Prosthecobacter dejongeii: one gene and its partner. The main gene of each other region encodes a partner of the protein of the gene in region 2 in a complex. Links are inferred from orthologs where the notes say so. Each region holds a gene or a part of one and is shown on either strand. Other genes may lie near its edges.

Region 1 (4,805 bases), on a different replicon or contig from region 2:
GTCCATAATTTTCATATCGGGACGCTACCATTCGGCCAAACCGATCCGTTTCGATTCTCCCCGGCCAGTTTCGCACAAAGTCGTCACTGGCCAGTTCATCCCAACGGTCCAGATTGAAGGCCGTTCGGTTTTGTGTCTTTGGCAACATCCTCAGCGCACTCATGGCTTTCGGTGCAAAAAATTCCACAAACAGAGCCTTCCGGCAACACATCTTCATCCTCCGCCCTTTACAGCGCGCTGGCTCTGTGCAAGATGCCGCGCTTTCCCGGCTGCCGCCGCAAAGATGAGCGGTTCCCGGAACCGCCGCCTCCCCCTGTGGCAGCCTTGAAAGCCCCAACCTAAGCTTTCTCTTCTCTCTCCGCCCTCCGCCTCCATGCCCAAAGATCCCTCCATCAAACGCATCCTCGTCATCGGTTCCGGCCCCATCGTCATCGGCCAGGGCTGTGAGTTCGACTATTCAGGTGTCCAGGCCTGCAAAGCTCTGCGCGAGGAAGGCTACGAGGTCGTTTTGATCAACTCGAACCCGGCCACCATCATGACCGATCCGGAATTCGCCTTCCGGACCTACATCGAGCCGATCACCCCAGAGATCGTTGAGAAGATCATCATCAAGGAAAAGCCCGACGTCCTCCTGCCCACCCTGGGTGGCCAGACCGCGCTGAACACCGCCATGTCCCTGCACCACTCCGGCGTGCTGGAAAAACACGGCGTGCGCATGATCGGCGCCAAGCCCGACGCCATCGAAAAAGGCGAAGACCGCCTCAAGTTCAAGAACGCCATGCTCGCCATCGGGCTGGACCTGCCGCAGTCCGGCGTCGCCCACACCATTGAGGAAGCCCGCAAAATCGCTGAAGAGATCGGCACCCTGCCCCTCATCATCCGCCCCGCTTACACCCTCGGCGGCACTGGCGGCGGCATCGCGTATAACAAGGAAGAATTTGAAACCATCACCGCTCGCGGCCTGGACCTTTCCCCCGTCAGTGAAGTGCTCATCGAAGAGTCCTTGCTCGGCTGGAAAGAGTTCGAAATGGAAGTGATGCGGGACAAGGCAGACAACTGCGTCATCATCTGCTCCATCGAAAACCTGGACCCCATGGGCGTCCACACGGGCGACTCCATCACCGTCGCCCCTATCCAGACCCTGACGGATCGCGAGTACCAGATCATGCGCGATGCCTCCTTCGCTTGCATCCGCGAGATCGGCGTGGAGACGGGCGGGTCCAACATCCAGTTCGCCATCCATCCGGACACGGGCCGCATGATCGTCATCGAGATGAACCCGCGCGTATCGCGCTCCTCTGCGCTCGCCTCCAAGGCCACCGGTTACCCCATCGCCAAGATCGCCGCCAAACTCGCCGTCGGTTACACCCTCGACGAGCTGAAGAACGACATCACCCGCGAGACCCCCGCCTCCTTCGAGCCGACCATTGACTACGTCGTCACCAAGATCCCGCGTTTCACCTTCGAAAAATTCCCCGGTGCCGATACCTCCCTCACCACGCAGATGAAGTCGGTGGGCGAAGCCATGGCCATTGGCCGCACGTTCAAAGAGTCCCTCCAGAAAGCCCTGCGCAGCCTGGAAATCAAACGCTTCGGTTTGATCGGCGACGGAGCCGATGTCGTGGTGGACGAAGAAACCCTCACCACCAAGCTCACGGTGCCGAATGCCGAGCGCATCTTCTTCCTCGGCCAGGCCTTCGCCATCGGCTGGGACGTCGAGAAGGTCTTCAGCCTCACCAAGATTGACCGGTGGTTCTTGAGGCAGATTGAGGAGATTGTGAAGGAAACATTGGTTATTTCCGACAAAGCGCTCGCGATAGCAGAATGCCGAAACGATCCCGAATTCATTCGTTCCCGCTTCGATCTCGATCCAGATAACGATACCGATCTCGAGCTTGCTCAAGACAAGCTGGAGAAGTTGGACTGGAGAAGCCTCAGTGCTAGTGAGTTCCGCCGCTACAAAAAGCTTGGATTCTCGGATGCACAATTGGCGCATATGTGCCGCACACGGCAAAAAGAGATTCGCGCTGCCCGCAAGAAGCTCGGCATCATCCCCACCTACCGCCTTGTGGACACCTGCGCCGCCGAGTTCGAAGCGCAGACTCCTTACTACTACTCCACTTACGGCACCGAGGACGAAGTCCGCGACAATGACCGCAAGAAGGTCATGATCTTGGGTGGTGGTCCAAACCGCATCGGCCAGGGCATCGAGTTCGATTACTGCTGCGTCCATGCCTCCTTCGCGCTGCGCGAACTGGGTTATGAGACCATCATGGTCAACTCCAACCCGGAGACCGTTTCCACCGACTACGACACCAGCGACAAGCTCTACTTTGAGCCCCTGACCCTGGAAGACGTGCTGAACATCTACGAGCGCGAAAACCGCAACGACCAGGTGCTCGGCGTCATCGTCCAGTTCGGCGGCCAGACCCCGCTGAACCTCGCCAAAGGCCTGGAAGAAAACGGCGTACGCATCATCGGCACCAGCCCGAAAAACATCGAGCTCGCCGAAGACCGCAAGCTCTTCGCCGCCCTCTTGGATGAACTCGGCCTGCACCAGGCCGCCAGCGGCACCGCCACCTCCCTGGAAGAGGCCCTGGCCATCACTGCCCGCATCGGTTACCCCAGCCTCGTGCGCCCCAGCTTCGTGCTCGGTGGCCGCGCCATGCAGATCGTCTATAGCGATGCCGAACTGACCCACTACATGAAGAATGCCGTCGAGGCCACGCCCGACCGCCCCGTGCTGGTGGACCGCTTCCTGGAAGACGCCACTGAGGTGGACGTGGACTGCATCAGCGATGGCGAAACGACCGTCATCGGTGCCATCATGGAGCACATCGAAGAGGCCGGCATTCACTCCGGCGACAGCGCCTGCGTCATCCCTCCCTTCAGCCTCGGCGCTGAAATGCAGGACCGCATCCGCGATGCCGCCAAAAAGCTGGCCAAAGCCCTCGGCGTGCGCGGCCTCATGAACATGCAGCTCGCCGTCAAAGGCGACGACCTCTACGTCATCGAGGTCAACCCACGTGCCTCCCGCACCGCTCCTTTCGTCAGCAAGGCCATCGGCGTCCCGCTGCCAAAGCTCGCCGCCAAGATCATGGCTGGCAAGACCCTCAAGGAACTCGGCTTCACCGAAGAAGTTCATCCGAAGCATTTCAGCGTCAAAGAAGCCGTCTTCCCCTTCAGCAAGTTCCAGGGCGTGGACATCGCCCTTGGGCCTGAGATGAAATCCACGGGCGAAGTCATGGGCATCGACATGGACATGGGCCTCGCCTTTGCCAAAAGCCAGATGGCCGCCGGCGGCACCTTGCCGACCAAAGGCAACGTCTTCATCAGCGTCAAGGAAACCGACCGCGCCAACGTCGCCCGCATCGCCCAAGGTTACGCCGATCTCGGCTTCACCCTCTACGCCACCGCCGGCACCGGCCAGGTCATCAAGGATGCTGGCACCGATGTCAACATCCTGCCGAAGCTCGCCAGCGGCCAGCGCCCGAACGTCATTGATCTCATGAAGAACAAGGACATGGCCCTCGTGATCAACACCCCCTCTGGGAAAAACCCCCGCGAGGACGAGATCAAGATCCGCACCGCCGCCATGCAAAACCGCATCCCCATCATGACCACCCTCCGTGGAGCGGATGCGGCGATGCGAGCGATCAAGTCATTGCAGGCTGCGGATGTCGAAGTGCGGGCGTTGCAGGAGTATCATCAGTAGTATCATCAGTAAGATCCATCTTTGTCCCATTAACGACTTCCCGATCCTGTCATGAAATCTGCTCTTCTCGTGCTGTCAGCGTTAGCTGCGATGGTCTCCATCACCTCGTGCACGTTAACTGCCAAAGCCTATCCGGTGGCAGGTCCCGCTGTGCAGGGAGGAAAAGTTTTGGATGCCAAATTTACCTGGGCTGGCAACGGCTCAGGTACCGTCGCCTTGACTCTGCCTGATGGCGAAGTCTGCACAGGCCGCTATGCTACGGTGGTAGGGGGCATCATGAGTCCAGAAATCGTTGCGGCTCAAGGGAGCGCCGTGGCGATCTCATCGGCGTCTGTGTCTACTGGTGATGTTCGTGGCCTGCAAACAAGCCGCGCCATGTTGATGGGAACCCGAGGCACTATTGTGGACTTTGAAGGATACACTTCAGGGGCGAATCCAACGCATGGTTTTGGCCGGGCTAAAGACAACAATGGCAATGTTTGGAAAGTGATTTGGTAGAGCTTTCGAGGTCGCTGATCCGAAAAAAATCCGATAGGACGAGATCAAGATCCGCACCGCCGCCATGCAAAACCGCTCCCCCCTTAAGACCACTCTTCATGGTGCCGACGCAGCCCTGAAGGCGATAAAGTCTCTGTAGGCGGCTGATGCACAGGGGCTTAAAATGCCGAAAATTGACTAGCAATGAGTGATCACCAAAAGCCTCCTTTAACTACGGTACTTGCTGGTCTTAGGCCAGTGCAAGGTATGGCCTTGAGTGAACTCCTTGAAGGCGAGCCCCTTCACTCTCGCCAATTGGTGCAAGGGCTATTTGATTTAAATAGCTTTTCGAGCGTGAAGTTTCCAGGTGATATTAGAATCTATTGTGACCACGATCATTGTAATGGAGTGAGACGTCATCTGATAAAAGGTAAAAATACCTACGAAGTTGATAGTGTGTCTTACTGTTTCATTCGATACATCTGCACCAATTGCAGCGAATCCGAAAAAATTTATACAATAAAGGCGGAACTTTTGAGGGCTGATACATCTTCCGGCTATTGCACGAAGATTTATCAGGACCCGCCATTCGGCTTGCCTATTCCGAAACGGC
Region 2 (4,567 bases):
TGGCGCGCACGCTCCAGGAAGTCCACCTTCGTCTCTCCCACCTCCAGGCGGATGGGCGTGCCAAAAACGAGGCTGCAAAGAAGCGGTGCGGGGAGGAATTCACCCTTGGGCAGGATTCGGTTTAGATTCTCCATCCATACAGGCACCAGTTCCACGTCCGGACGGCGTTTAGCCAGGTGGAAAAGCCCCACTTTAAAAGGTTGCGGATCTGGACTGGTCTGGCGCCCCCCCTCGGGGAAAATGATCAGTGAGTGGTCGTCGCCCAGGGCCTGAAGCATGGTGTCGAGTGGGTTACACTCTGCGGTGGGCTTTTTCCGTTCGATGAGGACGGCATGGAAGACGCTTTGAGCCAGCCAGGGGCGCAGTTTCCCGAGACTCCAGTAATCATGGGCGGCCACCATGCGGGTGCGCATTCGGAGGGGGGCGGGCAGGCTGGCCCAGAGGAGGGGACCGTCCAAGTTGCTGGTGTGGTTGGCAAAATAAATACGCTGGCGGAGTTCCGGGCCGCAGCCATGCCAACGGGCGAGCGCCCCAGTGGCCATGCGTAAGGAGCCTGCGATGAGACCAGAAATCATTGGACCGATTGAATCTGCAAGTCTGCCTCCCTGCAACCTCGATTCTTCCACCTCACTTCACAGAGACATTGCATCCGCCTCTTGCATTCATCGCACAACGACGCTAGGTGCCCAAGTTTCCCATTTTTAATGAAAGCAATCCTGGCACTCGAAGACGGAAGATATTTTGAAGGTGAATCCTTTGGCGCACCCGGCACCCGCACGGGCGAAATTTGCTTTAACACCTCCATGTGCGGTTATCAGGAAGTCCTGACCGATCCCTCCTACCGTGGCCAGATCGTCGCCATGACTTATCCAATGATCGGTAATTACGGCATCAATGCACTGGATGACGAAAGTAATGAGCCCCACGTGCGTGGCTTCGTCATTGAAGAACTTTGTGATGTGCCCAGCAACTGGCGTAGCACTCAGTCTCTGGATGCTTACCTGAAGCAGCACAACATTCCTGGTATCCAAGGGATTGATACCCGCGCCCTGACCAAGCACCTACGCACCTTAGGAGCCATGCGGTCCGTCATCACCACTGAAGTCAGCACTGTAGAAGAGGCCGTGAAATTGGCCCAGGAAAGTGCACCGATGAGCGGCAGCGATTTCGTCAAAGAAGTCACGACCAAAAGCATTTACACGTGGGATCCAGAGAGCGAACTCAGCCGCCAGTGGGATATCCCAAGCCCTAGCCAGAACCGCGAAGGCGGCCCTGAAGGTGCCTTTCACCCTCTGCCTGAGGCACGCCACCACATCGTCGCTTATGACTTTGGCATGAAGCGCAATATCCTGCGCGGCCTTCGCCAAAGTGGCTTCCACGTCACCGTCGTCCCGGCCACCGCCACGGCGGCGGAAGTGCTGGCGCGCAATCCAGACGGTGTTTTCCTTTCTAATGGTCCCGGAGATCCCTCTGCGCTGGGTTACATCCACAATGAAGTCAAACAGCTCATCGGCAAGACTCCAGTGTTTGGCATCTGCCTAGGTCATCAGATTCTGGGTCACGCCTACGGTGGCAAAACTTTCAAACTGAAATTCGGCCATCGTGGTGGTAACCAGCCCGTCAAAGACTTGCGCACCGGTAAAGTCTCCATCACTAGCCAGAATCACGGCTTTGCCATTGATCCCGCCAGCCTGCCCTCCAATGTGGAAGTCACGCACATCAACCTCAACGATGGCACTGTGGAAGGCATGCGCCACCGCGAAGCACCCGTCCTTAGCGTGCAATACCATCCAGAGGCCGCACCCGGACCGAATGACGCGAAGTACTTCTTCGACGAGTTCGCCAAGCTGATAGACAGCGCAGATTAAAATCAGTCTAGCCTTAAAGCTTAATACCAAACGAATGACGGGTCTCGACGACCCGTCATTTTTTTTAGCGGTGAGAGTCGTCAGCCCAGTATCAACTCCGGCGACAAGATCATCACTTCATGGAGAGTATTTTCATTACTTCATGAAGTCCCTTCTCCTGCTTCTATTGCCGCTGACTGTCTATGCCGGGCGTTTCCCTGAAAAGACCCCGGACTCACCCGGTGCGCGCATGCTGGACAGTTACATGCAGCAGCAGACGGAGGACATGGAGAAGAATGGCGGCCTGAAAGACATTACCACGGCACAGGATTGGCTGGCCAAGGCCCCCGTGTACCGCACGCAGCTCGCCGAGATGCTGGGGCTGGAGCCTATGCCGTTAAAGTCGCCCCTCCAGGCCACCAAGACGAGCGAGGTGAAAGGCGATGGGTACCTGATTGAAAACATGCACTACCAGGCGGTTCCGGGTCTGTACGTAACGGCCAATTTCTATTTGCCCACCCAGGTGGAAAACCCGCTGCCCACCATCCTCTACGTCTGCGGTCACGCCAGCGTGATGAAAGGCAGCGTGAGTTATGGAAACAAGACCAGCTACCACCATCACGGGATCTGGTTTGCCCGGCATGGTTATGCCTGCCTGATCATTGATACTGTGCAGTTAGGCGAGATTCGGGGCGAGCACCATGGCACCTACAGCAAGGGGCGCTGGTGGTGGATGTCACGCGGCTATACCCCGGCAGGATTGGAGGCCTGGGCCGGCATCCGCGCCCTGGATTACCTGGAGACCCGACCTGAAGTGGACAAAACACGCTTTGGCATCACGGGACGAAGTGGCGGTGGAGCCTACTCCTGGTGGATAGCTGCGCTGGATGAAAGGATCAAGGCAGCAGCCCCCACAGCAGGTGTGACCACGATGCGTAATCACGTGGTGGATGGCTGTATCGAAGGCCACTGCGACTGCATGTTCCAGGTGAATACCTACCGCTGGGATTACGACCGCCTTGTCGCCCTAGTGGCCCCGCGTCCTTTATTGATCTGCAACACCGATAAGGACGACATCTTCCCCATTGACGGGGTCTTCAACATCTACCAGAACGTCCGCCGCATCTACTCTCTGTTAGGCCAGGAAAAGAATATTGGCCTCCAGGTAGCCGAGGGTCCACACAAGGACCTACAGCCGCTCAATAACGGTGCTTTCCACTGGTTCGAGCGCCACCTCAAAGGTGCCGATCCCATGGCCGTGCTTGACGAAGGTGCCAAGAAGTCTCTAGAACCAGAAGTTCTGCAAGTCTTCAAAGAGCTCCCCAAAGATGAAAAAAATACAAGGATAGACGAGAGTTTTGTCCCCGCTGCTGCCGCTCCAGCCCCTATCACAACCAAGATAGAATGGGAAACCCAAAAAGCTGCGTGGATGAAATCCCTCCAGGAAAAAGTCTTTGTGAATTGGCCTCAGGAAGCCCCGGCTCTGACTCTGGCGTCGGCAGGCATCACCACACGAGATGGAGTGAGCCTAACCGCTTATGATTTTCAAACCGACAGTGCCTTTCGCTTGCGGCTCTACATCGCCCATCGGGAAGGTCTCAGGGCTGAGGATTTAGAACTGGTCGCGCTCAATGTCCTGGATGCCCATGGCTGGCAGGACTTCACCGCAACCTATGGAGCGCGATTTGGCAAACTCATCGAAGGCCCCTCCACAGCGGTTAAAGATGACAGCGCTTTTGAAAGCGAGAAGAAAATGTTCCAAAGCTTCAAATGGGGCATGGCCTATGTTTGCCCACGCGGCATCGGGCCCACCGAATGGCAAGGCAGCGAGAAAGCGCAGACACAGCGGCTGCGGCGTTTTTATTTAGCAGGACAGACTCTGGATTCCATGCGCGTCTGGGACGTCCGCCGCACGGTGCAGATCCTGAAAAAGGTGCCCGGTTTTTCTAAGACACCGCTGTGGTTGCAGGGTCACCGGGAGATGGCCGCAAATGCCCTTTACGCCTCGCTGTTTGAAGAGGGAATCACCCGTTTGGATTTGCATGATCTACCCACCAGTCATCGGCAAGGTCCGGCCTACCTGAACGTCTTGAAATTTTTAGATATTCCCCAAGCTGCCACGCTGGCAGCAGAGAGAACCCGCGTTATTCTGTACAGCCCAGATCCTGCCCCATGGGATTACGCCAATATCACTATCAAAAATTTGGGCTGGGAAGAGAAACAATGGCAAATTCGCAAACCTGCAAACTGAAGATTGTTGAGATAGGTGGCAAGGCTTGATTCAGGTCCCAGAGGACAGCTTATGTCCATGTTATGAAGTCTCCCAATCGAGACTTGGCTTTTGGATGAAATGCCCTCAGATTCTCAGGGCTGTCATGGATCTAAAACTCATCAATCGCGAGATTCTCCTTTCCTTTTGGAAGGTGCATATCTTGTACCATGCCACAGATGGGGATGTGATTGGTCAGTGGATGATCAAAGAATTGCGACATCATGGTTATGATGTGAGCCCAGGCACTCTTTATCCTTTGCTCAAACGCATGGAAAAAAATGGCTGGTTAGTTTCTACGGTCGAAGCCGACCGTGGTCCCAAGGCTCCACGTGCCTACCGGATCACTGCCTCTGGGCGAGAGGTGCTAAAAGTCGTGCGTAAGCAGCTCAAGGAGTTAGGTGTGGAAGTGAACAAACACTAAGGTTTGGAGGCAAAAATTTGCTTTCTT

The links.
Region 1: the proteins of carA (region 2) and carB are in contact, whole or in part, in a solved structure (PDB 1KEE), measured with the Escherichia coli proteins. The link is inferred for Prosthecobacter dejongeii from one-to-one orthologs.

Annotation. Positions count from the first base shown.
Region 1 is NZ_JACHIF010000001.1:1,060,117-1,064,921, reverse strand. What follows is about bases 1-3,915. They hold carB (carbamoyl-phosphate synthase large subunit), read left to right. Parts: upstream 1-373; coding sequence 374-3,715; downstream 3,716-3,915. Other genes in these bases: HNQ64_RS04200 (hypothetical protein), read left to right, coding at 3,767-3,915; HNQ64_RS04210 (Uma2 family endonuclease), read right to left, coding at 1-163. Outside these bases: more of HNQ64_RS04200, read left to right, coding at 3,916-4,213; HNQ64_RS04195 (hypothetical protein), read left to right, coding at 4,466-4,805. UniProt on the Escherichia coli protein: Large subunit of the glutamine-dependent carbamoyl phosphate synthetase (CPSase).
Region 2 is NZ_JACHIF010000004.1:155,554-160,120, reverse strand. Bases 1-2,786 are described here. They hold carA (glutamine-hydrolyzing carbamoyl-phosphate synthase small subunit), read left to right. Parts: upstream 1-704; coding sequence 705-1,868; downstream 1,869-2,786. Other genes in these bases: HNQ64_RS11200 (alpha/beta hydrolase family protein), read left to right, coding at 2,011-2,786; HNQ64_RS11210 (lysophospholipid acyltransferase family protein), read right to left, coding at 1-575. Also shown: more of HNQ64_RS11200, read left to right, coding at 2,787-4,098; HNQ64_RS11195 (PadR family transcriptional regulator), read left to right, coding at 4,223-4,540. UniProt on the Escherichia coli protein: Small subunit of the glutamine-dependent carbamoyl phosphate synthetase (CPSase).